DNA from 2 places in the Aggregatibacter valvarum genome. Region 1 is predicted to be linked to the other one. Evidence: riboswitches for the same ligand, from Rfam matches in the RefSeq annotation. Region 1 holds a riboswitch; the other holds the start of a gene.
What was found. Region 1 has a riboswitch for thiamine pyrophosphate ahead of thiD (bifunctional hydroxymethylpyrimidine kinase/phosphomethylpyrimidine kinase). Riboswitches for the same ligand answer to the same signal wherever they lie in the genome.
Positions count from the first base shown of each region.

Region 2: it holds a riboswitch for thiamine pyrophosphate, as region 1 does, so the genes downstream of both, AC30SF_RS08590 (ABC transporter substrate-binding protein) here and thiD (bifunctional hydroxymethylpyrimidine kinase/phosphomethylpyrimidine kinase) in region 1, are expected to answer to the same signal.

Region 1 covers NZ_OZ413141.1:380,324-383,731, forward strand. Annotated here, with positions in the region: gene thiB (thiamine ABC transporter substrate binding subunit) at 1-804, opposite strand, end outside; gene thiD (bifunctional hydroxymethylpyrimidine kinase/phosphomethylpyrimidine kinase) at 826-1,635, opposite strand; TPP riboswitch at 1,763-1,850, opposite strand; tRNA gene AC30SF_RS01760 (tRNA-Gln) at 1,968-2,042, opposite strand; tRNA gene AC30SF_RS01765 (tRNA-Gln) at 2,081-2,155, opposite strand; tRNA gene AC30SF_RS01770 (tRNA-Leu) at 2,184-2,268, opposite strand; tRNA gene AC30SF_RS01775 (tRNA-Met) at 2,274-2,350, opposite strand; gene uspA (universal stress protein UspA) at 2,663-3,088, shown strand; gene alaS (alanine--tRNA ligase) at 3,301-3,408, shown strand, end outside.
Region 2 covers NZ_OZ413141.1:1,811,652-1,815,059, forward strand. Annotated here, with positions in the region: gene AC30SF_RS08580 (AMP-dependent synthetase/ligase) at 1-1,054, shown strand, start outside; tRNA gene AC30SF_RS08585 (tRNA-Met) at 1,172-1,248, opposite strand; TPP riboswitch at 1,509-1,611, shown strand; gene AC30SF_RS08590 (ABC transporter substrate-binding protein) at 1,695-2,750, shown strand; gene nudF (ADP-ribose diphosphatase) at 2,936-3,408, shown strand, end outside.

The sequences.
Region 1 (3,408 bases):
CATGAAGTGATCTGCGCATTGATTTTTATGCTCTGCGATTCGTGCCGCCAATTCCACTTGCATCACATTGCCTTCAGCAAATGTGGTTGCCGCATAATTGTCTTTATTTTCAAATAATTGGTGATATAGCGGCGAAGTGGTATAACTTAATACGACATCCGCTTCCCCTTTCAGGAATGCGCCGTAAGTGTCAGACCAGCCCTTGCCCACAGTGACTGTGTGTTTAGCAAGTTGCTGCCAGGCTTGTGCCACTTGGTCTTCAGGATAAACCGTATTCATCCACACTAATAAACCACGTCCCACGCTGCTGGTGCGCGGATCTTGATAGATCACACGTAAATCTTCACGCTCAACCAATTCTTTTAGGCTTTTCGGTGGATTTTTCACTTTATTTTTATCGTATATAAAGGCATACGTGCCAAAATCGTAAGGCAAGAACGTGTTATCCGTCCATTGATTTGGCAAAGAAAGTTGGCTTAAGTCGATGCTATTTGAATCAAATAATTGGCTTTTTTTCGCTTCATCCAACACAAAATTATCCAAGCCTAACACGATATCCGCTTTGGTTTTATGGCCTTCTAAACGCACGCGGTTAAACAACGTACCGCCACTTTCAAACGGGATATAATTCACTTTACAAAGCGGAAATTGCTGTTCAAATGCCTGCTTCACTTTCGGACCGGCACCCCAATCAGACGTAAAAGAATCGTAAGTATAAATATTCACGGTTTCTTCGTAATGATTCGCCAATGCCATGCCGGCGTATAAAGAAAGTGCGGTCAAAATTAACGTTGTTTTTTTCATGTGTCTGTTCCTCAGTCTAAATTACAGTTTATTTTGATAAGCCCAATGATTAGTCGGCCCATGTCCATGACCGATATTTAACGGATGGCTAATTGCCGCCGTAATGTAGTCTTTTGCGGTTTTAATCGCCTGTTCCACGGAAACGCCTTTGGCAAGCTCCGCCGTCATACAAGCGGAGAACGTGCAACCCGTACCATGGGTTTGCGCTGTCGCATAACGTGGGCTTTCTAAAGTAAATTGTGCGCTAGGAGTAAACACCCAATCGCGACACACCGCACTTTGCGAATGCGCGCTGTGTCCGCCTTTAATCACCACGGTTTTCACACCACGTTCCTGCAAAATTTGCGCCGCGTGTTGCGCCGTTTGATCGTCAATGACCTCTACGCCTGTCAGTGCCTTGGCTTCCGGCAAGTTCGGCGTAATCACATCCGCCAACGGCAATAAAAATGTATTCAAAGAATCGACCGCACTTTGTTGCAACAATGGCGCACCGCCTTTTGCGATCATGACAGGATCTAACACCAACATGCCGAAGTGATACTGCTTTAATGCCTCAGCGACACATTCGATAATCTCTGCTGTGCCTAACATACCGATTTTAAAGGCGCTAATCGTGAAATCATCAGCAATCGCTTTCATCTGGCTCTGAATGGTTTGAAGGGGGATGGTGTGAATATCAAAGACACCTAAGGTGTTTTGCGCCGTGACGGCCGTAATCACCGAGGTGCCAAACACACCACGCATTTGAAAGGTTTTTAAATCAGCCTGAATTCCGGCACCACCGCCGCTATCTGAGCCGGCAATGGTCAACGCCTGCGCGACTTTACTCATAACGTCCTCCGCCATTTACCGGCACAGAACGACAAAACGCATATTGCATCATTGTTCCTTTTTTAATGAAAAAAGATAATCAGCAATAATGACGAATGAAGAAGATGTGGAGAAAAAGAAAGGCAGTGTGATTTTCTCGTTAGTTTCCTACGTCAGTATTAACTGTATCAGGTTCACGGGTATGATCTCAGCACAAAGCACCCCGACTAATAACGAGATTCAGTCTATCTATTTTGCAGTGAGAGGGCAAGGGATTTATCAAGAGCACATCAATGACAGCTTGTTGAAAACTAAGTGTATATGGGGAAAAAAGAAAAAAGTGAAAGTGTGTATGGCTGGGGTACTAGGATTCGAACCTAGGGATGCCGAGATCAAAACCCGGTGCCTTACCGCTTGGCGATACCCCAATAGAATATTAATAAGAAATGAGAGCTTGAAAATAGTATGGCTGGGGTACTAGGATTCGAACCTAGGGATGCCGAGATCAAAACCCGGTGCCTTACCGCTTGGCGATACCCCAACAACTACGTTGATATCAATGAAATAAATGGTGCGGGACGAGGGACTTGAACCCACACACCTCGCGGCGCCGGAACCTAAATCCGGTGCGTCTACCAATTTCGCCAGTCCCGCAATAATGGTGGCTATGACGGGATTCGAACCTGTGACCCCAACATTATGAGTGTTGTGCTCTAACCAACTGAGCTACATAGCCATTCATTTGCATTATCTCATTGACTTTGCGCGGCGTATTATGCGGATATTGCTTTTGCTCGTCAACTCTTTTTTTATGAAAAAAACTATTTTTGGCGCATTCGAATAGAGATTAAGCAAATCGTATTAGTTTTGTTCATTGCAGGTAGATAACTGACCTTATTTAAGAGGAGATTCAAAGCGGTAAGGTTGTTTTTAGTTAATTAAAAATCAATGTTTTTCTCAAAATGTGATCTGACGCATATTTTTTCCTATATGGCGGTGCTATTATGTGAATGACAAAAAATAACCCTGATCAGATAAGGAGTCGATTATGTACAAACATGTATTAGTTGCAGTAGATCTTTCAGAAGAAAGTCCGGTTCTTTTGAAAAAAGCAGTGGGTGTTGCACGGCGGCATGATGCGAAATTATCCATCATCCATGTAGATGTAAACTTTTCGGATCTTTATACAGGTTTGATCGATGTCAATATGGTCTCCATGCAGGATCGAATTTCCAGCGAAACTCAACAAACATTGTTGCAATTAGCTGAACAAGCAGGGTATCCGGTGAGTGAGAAATTAAGTGGAAGTGGTGATTTAGGGCAAGTTCTATCAGATGCGATTGAACAATATGATGTGGATTTGCTTGTGACCGGGCATCACCAAGATTTTTGGAGTAAGTTGATGTCTTCAACTCGCCAAGTGATGAATTCCATTAAGATTGATATGCTTGTTGTTCCTCTTCGTGAAGAATAATTGTTAAAGCTCACCTGTTATTAAAGGCAGAAAAAAAGAACCGCACTTCACGAAGTTAGAGCGTAAGTGCGGTTTTGTTTTCTTCATTTTTAAGAAAAGCGAAATGGTTTCGTAAAAAGTTTTTCTATAAATGTAAAAAATATGCAAGAATAGGAAGTTACGCAGTAATTTGTAAATAATTAAGTAAAGACGTTAAAGTTTAAGGCTTATAAATGAAAACAACAGCACAAATTCGACAAGCATATCTGGATTTCTTTCATAGTAAAGGGCATCAGGTTGTAGAAAGCAGTTCTCTCGTTCCGGATAATGATCCGACATTA
Region 2 (3,408 bases), 1.4 Mb from region 1:
CAACTGTTACATTGAAGATACCAATCAGGTGCGGTCGGCTTTAGCAGAGATTCGACCAACCTTAATGTGTGCTGTGCCGCGTTTTTACGAAAAAATTTATACGGCTATTTTAGATAAAGTGCACAACGCTCCCAAGCTACGCCAATGGATTTTCCATTGGGCGATGGCCATCGGACGTCAACATTTTGATGCCCTTGCCAAAGGACAAAAAATCGGCTTTTTGTTAAAACAACAATATGCCCTCGCCAACAAGCTGGTACTTGGCAAATTACGTGCGCTACTTGGCGGACGCATTCGCATGATGCCTTGTGGCGGTGCCAAATTAGAACCGACTATCGGTTTATTTTTCCATAGTATCGGTTTAAATATTAAACTGGGTTATGGCATGACAGAAACCACCGCAACCGTCTCCTGTTGGGATGATTTTCACTTTAACGCCAATTCCATCGGTCGCTTAATGCCGGGCGCAGAAGTCAGAATTGGTGAAAATAACGAGATTCTCGTACGCGGTGGCATGGTGATGAAAGGGTATTACAAAAAACCACAAGAAACCGCCGATGCTTTCACTGCAGACGGTTTTTTAAAAACCGGTGATGCCGGCGAATTCGACGCCGAGGGCAATTTATACATCACCGACCGCATTAAAGAATTAATGAAAACCTCCAATGGCAAATACATTGCACCGCAAGTGTTGGAAAGCAAAATCGGCAAAGACAAATTCATTGAACAAATCGCGGTCATTGCTGATGCGAAAAAATACGTATCCGCCCTTATCGTACCTTGCTATGCCGCCCTTGAGGAATACGCCAAACAGGTCAACATCAAATATCAAGATCGTTTGGAATTGCTCAAAAATTCCGAGATTTTGCAAATGTTAGAACAGCGAATCAACGAGTTACAAAAAGAGCTTGCCGGATGGGAACAAATCAAACGTTTCACCCTGTTGCCTCAGGCATTCAGTACGCAGCTGGAAGAAATTACCCCTACCTTAAAACTACGCCGAAAAGTCATTCTGCAACGCTATCAAACACAGATTGAGGCGATGTATAGTTAATAACGCGTGGCGTGAGTAAGAAGATTATTCACTCACGCCAGCCGCAATAAAGAAAAGAAAAAACCTGTTTTGAAAAACATCAAAACAGGTCTTAAAAAGAAGTTACATCATGAAAAATGGTTGCGGGGGCCGGATTTGAACCGACGACCTTCGGGTTATGAGCCCGACGAGCTACCAAGCTGCTCCACCCCGCGATTGAGGTGGGCTATTCTACTCATTTCAAAATAAATTGCAAGTTTAAATTTAAAAATAATCGCGTCTGACTTGAAATTGTACAGAATTCACACATTGTCTCTGTGAATTTATCGTTTTTAATCTCGGTCTAATCTCAGTCTGTTGAGACAGTCTGTTAAGACATAGGCTGCCTCCAGCAAAAGAAAAGGAAATTCAGAAAAAACAATAAGATGAAACATAACAAAACATTTACAAACACGAAGTAACATTTTATAGTAGTGCACGTTAGTCGGGGTGCTTCGTTCGTTTAAATAACGAAGCTGAGAAATACCCGTGAACCTGATACAGTTAGCACTGACGTAGGAAACTAATGCACTTCACTCTGCTTCTATGGCGTCTTTCAGCCGATTTCCCCCGTTGAGTTGTTAGCTGGTTTTATTTTTCAATCTCATCAAGGATTAGATCAATGACCATGCTTGCTAAAAATGATTCCCTTTTAAAAACGACCTTAAAAACCACCGCACTTTGCTTGCTTCCAATGCTGTTTTATACGCAAAACGCCCAAGCGGAAGGCAAACTCACCGTGTATTGCAGCGTGCAAAATGTCACCTGTGAAAAAGTCACAAAACGCTTTGCCGAAAAATATCATGTTGACACCCAATTTGTACGCAACAGCACCGGCACCGTACTGGGTAAAATCAAGGCAGAAAAAGACAATCCACAGGCCGATGTATGGTTTGGCGGCACCTTTGAACCGCACCTACAAGCCGCTGATCAAGGTTTGCTGGCAGTTTATCGCTCCCCATTACAAAAAGATATCATGCCACAGTTCAAAAAATTAATGGATGAACGAGGCGATTACACGTCAATTATCTATTTAATGGAAGTCGCTATCGGTGTGAATACGGAAAAATTAAAACAGCTCAATATTCCGGAACCGAAATGCTTCGCCGATTTACTTAAGCCCGAATTCAAAAATCAAATTCAATATGCCGATCCCCGCGTGTCCGGCACAGGCTATTCTTTTCTAACAACATTAGTACAACTTTGGGGTGAAGAAAAAGCCTTTGATTATTTGAAAAAACTCAATGCAAACGTGGCGCAATATTCCAAGAGCGGTTTAGCCACCGGTAATTTATCCACCGGAGAAGTGAGTGTGGACGTTTCCTTTATGCATAGCTATGTGCGTGAAAAAGACAAAGGCGCACCGGTAAAAGGCATTTTACCTTGTGAAGGCGTGGGTTACACACTGGGTGCGGTCAGCATTATCAAGGGTGCACGTAATCTCGAAAATGCCAAACACTTCGTGGATTTCGTCCTCGATGCGGAAGCACAAGAAATTCCATGGCGCGAATCCGATTCTTATCAAATTCCAACGAACATTCATGCTAAGGCGTCCCCGAAAGCCAGCGATCCAACAAAACTGAAGTTATTGGATATTGACTTCATCCGCTTTGGTGCCGATGCAGAAAGCAAACGCCTCATTGAACGTTGGGTTAAAATCACGCAAGAAGGAAAATAATTTCACCCATTCTTACGTTGGGAGAGCAACGTGCTCATTACGCCATACCATGGTTTTTTCGTTGCTCTCCGCCTCCCCAGTTTTGTGACCAACTTCAAAGATCCGAAAATTTTAGCCAAAATTCCATTTTTTTTTAGGAAGAATGAAAGTATCCTAACCGCCGGCGAACATTTAGGGAGAGAAAGATGTATCCGTTTCAACAATTTACTCAACAAGATATTGAGATTTTAGAGGATGAAACAGTTTATCGCGGTTTTTTTAAACTAAATAAAGTGAAATTTAAACATAAACTTTTTGCCGGTGGCTGGAGTGGTGTGGTTACGCGCGAATTGTTAATCAAAGGCGCGGCTTCTGCCGTTATTGCCTACGATCCGGTATTGGATAATGTCGTTTTGGTAGAACAAGTGCGTATCGGTGCCTACGATCCGACACTAAAACCATCGCCATGGTTACTTGAATTGATTGCCGGCATGGTAGAAGAAGGCGAAACGCCGGAATCCGTCGCATTAAGAGAAAGCGAAGAAGAAGCCGGTGCAAAAATCACTCATCTACAACACTGCTTAAGCGTTTGGGATAGTCCGGGTGGCGTATTAGAACGTATTCATTTATTTGTCGGCAAAGTAGATAGCACCCAAGTTGGCGGTTTGCATGGTTTAGC